3 regions of the Streptomyces sp. NPDC058401 genome follow, and region 1 is predicted to be linked to each of the others. Evidence: riboswitches for the same ligand, from Rfam matches in the RefSeq annotation. Region 1 holds a riboswitch; each other region holds the start of a gene.

Evidence for each region. A riboswitch is a leader RNA that binds a small molecule or an ion and turns the genes downstream of it on or off. The one in region 1 is predicted to bind cobalamin.
Region 2: linked by a shared signal. The riboswitch ahead of ACFWNV_RS10180 (ribonucleoside triphosphate reductase) and the one ahead of ACFWNV_RS10650 (CoA-acylating methylmalonate-semialdehyde dehydrogenase) in region 1 are both predicted to bind cobalamin.
Region 3: linked by a shared signal. The riboswitch ahead of ACFWNV_RS34295 (energy-coupling factor ABC transporter permease) and the one ahead of ACFWNV_RS10650 (CoA-acylating methylmalonate-semialdehyde dehydrogenase) in region 1 are both predicted to bind cobalamin.

The regions. Positions count from the first base shown of each region.
Region 1 is NZ_JBHXKA010000021.1:7,512-10,717, reverse strand. Features, by position in the region: gene ACFWNV_RS10655 (acyl-CoA dehydrogenase family protein) at 1-516, opposite strand, end outside; gene ACFWNV_RS10650 (CoA-acylating methylmalonate-semialdehyde dehydrogenase) at 513-2,012, opposite strand; cobalamin riboswitch at 2,201-2,379, opposite strand; gene ACFWNV_RS10645 (ABC transporter substrate-binding protein) at 2,434-3,206, shown strand, end outside.
Region 2 is NZ_JBHXKA010000019.1:84,853-88,058, reverse strand. Features, by position in the region: gene ACFWNV_RS10185 (endo-1,3-alpha-glucanase family glycosylhydrolase) at 1-1,171, shown strand, start outside; cobalamin riboswitch at 1,312-1,453, shown strand; gene ACFWNV_RS10180 (ribonucleoside triphosphate reductase) at 1,496-3,206, shown strand, end outside.
Region 3 is NZ_JBHXKA010000150.1:1,629-4,834, reverse strand. Features, by position in the region: gene cbiQ (cobalt ECF transporter T component CbiQ) at 1-417, opposite strand, end outside; gene ACFWNV_RS34300 (energy-coupling factor ABC transporter substrate-binding protein) at 422-769, opposite strand; gene ACFWNV_RS34295 (energy-coupling factor ABC transporter permease) at 769-1,464, opposite strand; cobalamin riboswitch at 1,493-1,687, opposite strand; gene ACFWNV_RS34290 (methylglyoxal synthase) at 1,819-2,736, shown strand; gene ACFWNV_RS34285 (flavodoxin family protein) at 2,828-3,206, shown strand, end outside.

The DNA.
Region 1 (3,206 bases):
CCGCGCCATGACCACGTAGACGCCGGCGGCTCCGGCGCCGGAGATGAACTGCTTGACGCCGGTCAGGACGTAGTGGTCGCCGTCCCGCTCGGCGCGGGTGCGCAGGGCGGCGGCGTCCGATCCGGCCCCGGGCTCGGTGAGGCAGTAGCTGCCCAGGACCTCGGCCGTGCACAGGGAGGGCAGCCATCGTGCGCGCTGCGCCGGGTCCCCGTAGCGGTCGATCATCCAGGCGACCATGTTGTGGATGGAGAGGTACCCGGCGATGGACGGGCAGCCGGTGGCGAGGGTCTCGAAGACGAGGACCCCGTCGCTCCGGCTGAGCCCGGAACCCCCGTGCTCCTCGCGGACGTAGACCCCGCCGAGCCCCAGCGCGGCGGCCCGGCGCAGGACGTCGACCGGGAAGTGCTTGGTCCGGTCCCACAGGACGGCGTGCGGAGCGAGCTGTTCCTGGGCGAAGTCGAGGGTGACCTCGGCGAGGGCGAGCTGGTCCTCGGTCAGGGTGGCCACCGGGCTCATCCCGTCGTCGGGATGGTGAAGTTCGCGCCCTCCTTGGCCCCGGAGGGCCAGCGCGAGGTCACGGTCTTGGTCCGGGTGTAGAAGCGGATGGAGTCGGGACCGTGCTGGTTCAGGTCGCCGAAGCCGGACCGCTTCCAGCCGCCGAAGGTGTGGTAGGCGACGGGGATGGGGATCGGCACGTTGACGCCGACCATGCCGACGCCCACCCGGCGGGTGAAATCGCGGGCGGTGTCGCCGTCCCGGGTGAAGATGGCCACGCCGTTGCCGTACGGGTGCTCCGTGGGCAGGCGCAGCGCCTCCTCGTAGTCGGCGGCCCGTACGACGCTCAGCACCGGGCCGAAGATCTCCTCGCGGTAGATCCGCATCTGTGGGGTGACGCGGTCGAAGAGGCTGGGACCGGTGAAGTAGCCGTTCTCGTGCCCGGGCAGGGTGAACCCCCGTCCGTCCACCACGAGTTCGGCGCCCTCGACCGTCCCGATGCCGACGTAGCGCTCCACCCGGTCCAGTGCGTCGCGGCTGACCAGCGGCCCGAAGTCCGCCTCGGGATCGTCGGAGCGGCCGACGCGCAGGGTGCCCATGCGCTCCTTCAACCTGGCGACCAGCGCATCGGCGGTCTCCTCGCCGACGGGTACGGCGACGGAGACGGCCATGCAGCGTTCCCCGGCCGAGCCGTATCCGGCGCCGATCAGCGCGTCGACGGCCTGGTCCAGGTCGGCGTCGGGCATCACGACCATGTGGTTCTTGGCCCCGCCGAAGCACTGGGCGCGCTTGCCGTGAGCGGCGGCGGTGGCGTAGACGTACGCGGCGATCGGGGTCGATCCGACGAAGCCGAGGGCCTGCACGCGGGGGTCTTCGAGGAGGGTGTCGACGGCTTCCTTGCCGCCGTTGACGACATTGAGCACGCCGGCCGGCAGGCCCGCCTCCAGGAACAGCTCGGCCAGCCGCAGCGGTACGGACGGGTCGCGTTCGGAGGGCTTCAGGATGAAGGAGTTTCCGCAGGCCAGGGCGGGGGCGGCCTGCCAGAGGGGGATCATGGCGGGGAAGTTGAAGGGGGTGATCCCGGCGACGACGCCCAGCGGCGAGCGCAGCGAGTGCACGTCGATGCCCGTGCTCGCGTTGTCGGTGAACTCCCCCTTGAGCAGGTGCGGGATCCCGGCGGCGAACTCGACCACCTCCAGGCCGCGTTGCAGGTCACCATGGGCGTCGGCCACGGTCTTGCCGTGCTCGGCGGACAGCAGCCGGGCGAGCGACTCCCGCTCCCCTTCGACCAGTTGGAGGAAGCGCAGCAGGACGCGGGCCCGACGCTGCGGGTTCCACTGCGCCCAGTCCACCTGCGCTTCCTGGGCGTTGGTGATGGCGGCCTCGGTGTCGGCGCGCCCGGCGAGCGGGACGCGGGCCTGCACCGCTCCGGTGTTGGGGTCGTACACGTCGGCGAAGAGGCCGGACGCGCCGGTGGTGTGGTTTCCGCCGATGAAATGGGTGAGTTCGCGGACCATGGATGCCTGCTCTCGTCAGGTTGGATCCGGGATGGCACGACGTGACCGCGGACGGACCCGGTGGGGGTGCGCCGCGAGGGAAACGTCGTGGGACTACGAGCGCGCGGAAAGGGTGTGCGCGTGCTCCGCCAGATCACCAGGGTCGTGGGTACAAACCGGTGCCATGCGTGTCTGCTCCATCCTCGTGGACAACACGGAACATCCGCGGCCGGTATCCTGACTCCCGGATCACCGCGCGGCGCCCGCCTTCCCGACAGCCCTCGTCGGTGGCGTGTGGATGGCAGCACACTCCCCGGTCACAGTGGCGGGACCGTGCCGGTTTTTCACCGGCTTCCCTGCACCGCGGACCTTATGGGCACGAACATATAGTTGGACGTCCTAGTAAGTCCAGACCCGCCGCCCGCGCGCCTACAGTCGGTGCATGCGCATCGTCTCCCTGCTCCCGGCGGCCACCGACATCGTGGCGGAGCTCGGTCTCGCCGCCGACCTGGTCGGACGCACCCACGAATGCGACTGGCCGCCCGCGGCGGTCGCCTCCGTACCCGTGGTCACCCGGGCCGAGTTCGCCGCCGAGGAGCTCAGCAGCCGGGAGATCTCCGAAGCCGTGGGCGGGGCCGCCCACTCCGGCTCCTCCCTCTACACCCTGGACACCGCGGCGCTCGCCGCCCTCGCCCCGGACCTCGTCCTCACCCAGGACCTGTGCGACGTCTGCGCCGTGTCCTACGAGGGAGTCTCGCGCGCGGTGCGCGTACTCCACGGTGGAGCCCGCGTGCTCAGCCTGGAGCCGCGCACCCTGGACGACGTACTGGACTGCCTGGTCACCGTCGGGGACCTGCTCGGCGTACGGGAGCGGGCGGAACGCCGGCGGACGGAACTGCGCGCCCGGCTCGACGAGGTGCGCGGGCTGACGGCGGGGCGGGCCCGGCCCCGGGTCGTGGCCGTCGAATGGCTCGACCCGCTGTGGCCCGCCGGCCACTGGGTGCCCGAACAGATCACGTGTGCCGGGGGCGAACCGCTGCTCGCGGCGCCGGGGGAGCACACGAAGCCGATGACCTGGGAAGCGGTCCGTGCCGCCCGCCCCGACGTGCTCCTGCTCCTGCCCTGCGGCTTCCCGCCCGAGCGCACGCTCCGCGAACGGGACCTGCTGACCTCCCTTCCCGGCTGGCACGAGCTCCCCGCCGTACGGGCGGGGGA
Region 2 (3,206 bases), on a different contig from region 1:
CGGCCTGCTCCGCGACCGGCCGCTGCCCGTCCCGCCCAAGACCGGGAACTGGGAGCTCGCCAACCTCCAGCAGGAGGTCCGCACGGCCCGCGCCGCCGGCATCGACGGGTTCACCCTCGACCTGCTCTCCCTGACGGGGAAGAACCGGGAACGCTGCAACCTGCTGATGGAAGCCGCCCGTTCGGTGGATCCGGGCTTCAAGGTCATGCTGATGCCGGACATGACCTCCCTGGGCACCGACGACCCGGCCGTGCTCGCCGACCTCCTCGCCGAACTCGGCAGGGCCCCGGCGGCCCACCGGCTCCCCGACGGACGGCTGGTCGTCTCGCCGTTCAAGGCGGAGGAGAAGAGCGTCGCCTGGTGGACCACGGTCATGGACATCCTGAAGTCCCGGCACGGCATCCGTACCGCCTTCGTCCCCCTCTTCCTCGACTTCGGGGCGCACAGCGGCGAGTTCGGGCCGATCAGCTACGGATTCTCCGAGTGGGGCAGCCGCAGCTACGTCGGCCAGGAGAGCTCCACGCGCGACGTGCGGCGCGCCCACGCCGCGGGCAAGATCTGGATGCAGCCCGTATCGGTCCAGGACGCCCGCCCCAACCAGGGCATCTACGACGAGGCGGGCAACACCGCGACCCTGCGCGCCACATGGAACCGCGCCATCGAGGACGGGGCCGACTGGGTCCAGCTCACCACGTGGAACGACTACAGCGAGGGCAGCCAGTTCGCGCCCTCCCTGCACAACGGCCACGCCTACCTGGACCTTTCCTCGTACTACCTCACCCGGTTCAAGACCGGCGGCTGGCCGAAGATCGTCCGCGACACGCTGTACCTGAGCTCGCGCACCCAGTTCGCCGCCGCGGACCCGAGCGGCGCCCAGTCCCTCGTGATGGCGCTGCGCGGCGGCAGCGCCGCGGCCCGGGACACGGTGGAGGTGCTGAGCTTCCTGACCGCGCCCGCGAGCATCCGTACGGCCGTGGGCGCGGCCGGGGACACGCACGCGGCCCCGGCCGGGGTCCACGCCGAACTGCTGCCCCTGGCTCCGGGCACCGGCTCGGCGTCCGTGGTCCGCGAAGGCAAGGCCGGGGCCCGGGTGGAGCTGCGCTACCGGGTGGACCGCACGGTGGAGGTGCAGGACCTCCAGTACTACGCCGCCACCAGCGGCCGGAGCTGAGCACGCGGGGCCCCGGCGCGATCCGCCGGGGTCCGGCGCGGTCCCGGGGCTCCGGCACCGTTCCGCAGGGGCTGAAGTCCCGTGGCTCGGGACCTTCGTCACCCCATATGTAGTGGTGGCCTTCAGCTCTCACATCTATATGTAGTGTTGGCCTTGCCGGTTCGGCGGGGCCTCTCCCCGACCGAGGCAACAGGGAACCCGGTGGGAATCCGGGACTGCCCCGCAACGGTGAGTCCGCCACGGCGGACGAGTCCGACACCTGCCGGCAAGGGCCTTCAAGAGTGCCCGCCATTCTTCCGTGCCGAGCCTCGTGGGAGGGCTGCCGTGACTGCTGTCGTCGACGCCGTAGAGACCGTGACCGAATACCTGGACCGCCGGGACTGGCGGGTGAACGCCAACGCCAACCAGGGCTATTCGCTCGGCGGACTCATCCTCAACGCCGCCGGCAAGGTCACCGCGAACTACTGGCTGGAACAGGTCTATCCCGCCGCCGTGGCCCGCGCCCACCGCGAGGGCGACCTCCACATCCACGACCTGGACATGCTCTCCGGCTACTGCGCCGGCTGGTCCCTGCGCACCCTGCTGACCGAGGGCTTCAACGGAGTGCCCGGACAGATCGACTCCGCCCCGCCCAGGCACCTGTCCTCGGCCGTCGGCCAGATCGTGAACTTCCTCGGCACCCTGCAGAACGAATGGGCGGGCGCCCAGGCCTTCTCCTCCTTCGACACCTACCTGGCGCCCTACGTCCGCCTCGACGCGCTGACGTACGACCAGGTCAGGCAGTGCGTCCAGGAGCTCGTGCACAACCTCAACGTGCCCTCGCGCTGGGGCACCCAGACCCCCTTCACCAACCTCACCTTCGACTGGACCTGCCCCGAGGACCTGCGCGAGCAGATCCCGGTGGTCGCGGGGGAGGAGACCGGTTTCACCTACGGCGAGCTCCAGGCCGAGATGGACATGATCAACCGGGCGTACATCGAGGTGATGACCGAAGGCGACGCCGCCGGGCGGGTGTTCACCTTCCCCATCCCGACCTACAACATCACCCGGGACTTCCCCTGGGAGAGCGAGAACGCCGAGCGGCTCTTCGCGATGACGGCCAAGTACGGGCTCCCGTACTTCCAGAACTTCATCAACTCCGAGCTCGAACCCCACATGATCCGCTCCATGTGCTGCCGGCTCCAGCTCGACCTGACCGAGCTCCTCAAGCGCGGCAACGGCCTCTTCGGCAGCGCCGAGCAGACCGGCTCGCTCGGCGTGGTCACCCTCAACTGCGCCCGCCTCGGGCACCGTTACGCGGGCGACGAGCCGGGGCTGCTGGCCGAGGTGGACCGGCTGTGCGAACTCGCCAAGGACAGTCTCGAAATCAAGCGGATCACCGTCCAGGACCTGATCGACGGCGGTCTCTTCCCTTACACCAAGCGGTACTTGGGCACCCTGCGCAACCACTTCTCCACCATCGGGGTCAACGGGATCAACGAGATGGTCCGCAACTTCAGCGCGGACGCCCACGACATCACCACCCCCGAGGGCCACGCCCTCGCGGTCCGCCTCCTGGACCGGGTCCGGGCCCGGATGGTCGACTTCCAGGAGAGCACCGGCCACCTCTACAACCTGGAAGCCACCCCCGCCGAGGGCACGACGTACCGCTTCGCGAAGGAGGACCGGGCCCGCTTCCCCGGCATCCTCCAGGCCGGCACCGACGCCAACCCGTACTACACCAACTCCTCGCAGCTGCCCGTCGGCTGGACCGACGACCCCTTCGAGGCGCTGGAGCGCCAGGACGAACTGCAGGGCAAGTACACGGGCGGCACCGTCCTGCACCTGTACACCCCCGAGCGGATCCCGACGGCGGAGGCCTGCGCCAAGCTGGTCCGGCGCTCGCTGGAGACCTTCCGGCTCCCCTACCTGACGGTGACCCCGACCTTCTCCATCTGCGCGGACCACGGCTACCTGGCGGGGGAGCAGCCGAACTGCCCCACCTGCGGGGCGGCGTGCGAGGTCTGGACCCGGGTCATGGGCTACCACCGCCCCG
Region 3 (3,206 bases), on a different contig from region 1:
GGCCGGCACCCCGGCCCGGACCAGCCGGGGCAGCACGTCGGAGACCGGGGTGGTGAAGGCGAACAGCAGCAGCCCGAGCGAGGCCGCCGAGGTGCGCAGCAGCAGTTCGGCGGCGAGCCGGGGGCCGTCGGGGGCCAGGGACACCGGTCCCGCCGGGCCGCCCACGGCGAACAGCAGGGGCAGCGCCCCGGTGAAGCAGAAGCCGAGCGGGATCCGGAAGGCCCGCCAGAGCTGCCGGCCGGCCACCCCGGCCGGGCCGAGCAGCACGGCGAGGGTGGCGGCGGCCACCAGCGGCCCGCCCGGCCAGGGCGGCAGGCACACGGCGGTGACCGTCAGCCCGATCCCGAGCAGGGCCTTCTCCAGCGGGTGCCGGCCGCGCCAGCGGCTGCTGTGCGCGGCAACGTCGATCGGCAGCACCCGGCTACGCCTCCGGGGCGGCGGCGGGAGCGGGAGCGGCAGCAGCGGCCGCCCCCTGGCGGCGGCCCTTGCGGACGCCGAAGTAGTAGGCGAGCACGCCCGCTCCCAGGGCCGCCTGCAAGGCGAACAGTGCGGACTCGATCTCGCCGGACGGGGGTTCGTAGAGAGGGGAGAACCAGGGTTCGTAGTCCGGCTTCAGCTCGGTGATCGCCGTCTCGGCCTGCGCGTCGGCGCCGGCGAAGGGCTCCTCCTTGTGATCGCCCATCCCCAGCGCGACCGGGAGGACGGCGAGCGCCGCGACCAGGAGCAGCAGCAGGGTGTTGATCTTCGCGTTCTTGGACATCCCGCTCATCAGGCCGCCGCCTTCTCTCCGGTGCGGGTGGCCGTCAGCTTCGCGACGCCCAGCCGGACCAGGTCCGACTTGCTGGACGCCATCAGCAGCCGCATCACGAGGACGGTCAGCAGCCCCTCGCTCACGGCCAGCGGGATCTGCGTGACCGCGAAGATCCCCCCGAACTTCGCGAGCGAGCCCATGAACCCGGAGGCCGGGTCCGGGAAGGCCAGGGCGAGCTGCACGCTGGTGACGCAGTAGGTGACCAGGTCGGCGAAGAAGGCGCCGAAGAACACGGTCACCATCAGCGGGGCTCCGGACTTCCGCAGCAGCCGGTAGACGGCGTACCCCGCCCACGGGCCGGCGATGGCCATCGAGAAGACGTTGGCGCCGAGGGTGGTGAGCCCGCCGTGCGCCAGCAGCAGGGCCTGGAACAGCAGGGTGATCGTGCCGAGCACCGCCATGATCGGCGGCCGGAACAGGATCGCCCCGAGCCCGGTGCCCGTGGGGTGCGAGCAACTGCCCGTCACGGAAGGGATCTTCAGGGCGGAAAGGACGAAAGTGAACGCTCCGGCCGCACCGAGGAGCAGGGTGCTCTCCGGGTTGGCCTTCACCTCGCGGGTGAGCGCGCGGACGCCGTGGACGACGAAGGGGGCGGACGCGGCGCCCCAGGCGACCGCGTGCAAAGGGGGCAGGAACCCCTCGGCTATATGCATGGGTAGGGAGACCTCTCCAGCACCTCGTGGATGGACAACGCGCCCCGGCCGGTCTCCTGGCTCACGGGTTGACGTCCATGCTCCGCCTTCCCGGGCAGCGCGGAACCTCCCGCGCAGCCCAGTGGCTTTCCCGCAGGAGTGGAGCCGGACTTCCCGATCACAGTGGCGAGGGCCGCACCGGTTTCCCACCGGTTTCCCGAACACCAAGGCCCGCTGACCCTAGTCGGCCGCGCGGACCGGTCACAACCCGCCCCAATCGCGCCATGCGGTGACCGTATTCCGCTTGTGCGTCACGCACCGTGTTCCCACCGCTACTATCGGCCTCAATAGCCCCACCTGAAAAGGGAGTTCCGCATGTCTGTGACCGCCGAAGACTGGCTGCCCCGCGTCGCCGCGCTGTTCCGCACGTACGACCTGGACGGGGACGGGCACCTCGGCCGCGAGGACCTCATCGCCTACGCCGGCCGCCTCGCCGAATGGCTCACCGAGCCCGGGGACACCCGCCGCAGGGCCGCTCTCCACGACGCCTACTCCGAGCTGTGGTCGCAGCTGCAGGCCGCATCGGACACCGACCGGGGCGGCCGGATCAGCGAGCAGGAGTTCGTCGCGGCGGCCGCGCGCGACGCCTTCGACGGCGACCGCTACTTCCGCGAGTCCACCCTGCGGGCCCTCGACGCCCTTGCCGACGCCCTGGACCGGGACGGCGACGGCCGCATCGACCGCGCGGAGTACGAGCGCCTCTTCGGGGCGACCGGCATCGACGGCTCGCTCGACGCGCTCTCCTTCGACCGGGTCGACGTCGACGGCGACGGTTCCATCAGCCGTGAGGAGCTGCGGGCCGCGGCCGTGCACCTCTACCCGCTGGCCGACCCGAGCTGGCTCACCGGAGCGAGCGGCCGCAGCGACCGCCCGCGCGGCATCGCCCTGGTCGCCCACGACGCGCGCAAGGCCGACCTGCTCGCCTGGACGGACCGCAAGGCCGCCGAGCTCAAGCCGCACCGGCTCTACGGGACCGGCACCACCGGCACCCTGATCAACCGGCGGCTCGGCCTGGACGTCGCCCCGCTGCGCAGCGGGCCGCTCGGCGGGGACCAGCAGATCGGCTCGCTGATCACCCAGGGGCAGATCGACCTGCTGGTGTTCTTCTTCGACCCGCTGGCCTCGCACCCGCACGGGGACGACGTACGGGCCCTCATCCGGCTCGCGGTGCTCGGCAACGTCCGCCTCGCCCTGAACGCGGCGAGCGCGGACGCGATGATCGAATCCCTGTGACCCCGACCCGGGCGCCGGCTCCGACGTCGGGCTGAGCCCGGACGGGCGCGGCCCGGTGGCGGCCACGGCGGTCGCCGGTGAGGCTGGGCGGGTGGCTATCGATCCCGCGCGCGACCTCGACTACTCCGACCTGACCGCCGTGTACGTCAACTGCACGCTCAAGCGGTCCCCCGAGCCCAGCAACACCGAGGGCCTGATCGGCAAGAGCCGCGCGGTGATGGAGTCGGCCGGAGCGCGGACCTCGCTCATCCGCGCCGTCGACCACGACATCGCCACCGGTGTCTGGCCCGATATGACCGAGCACGGCTGGGAGAGCGACCAGTGGCCGGTGCTCTACAGCCAGATCATGGACGCCGACATCCTCGTGCTGTGCGGCCCGATCTGGCTCGGGGACAACAGCTCGGTGATGAAGCAGGTCATCGAGCGGCTCTACGCCTGCTCCTCGATCCTGAACGAGCAGGGCCAGTACG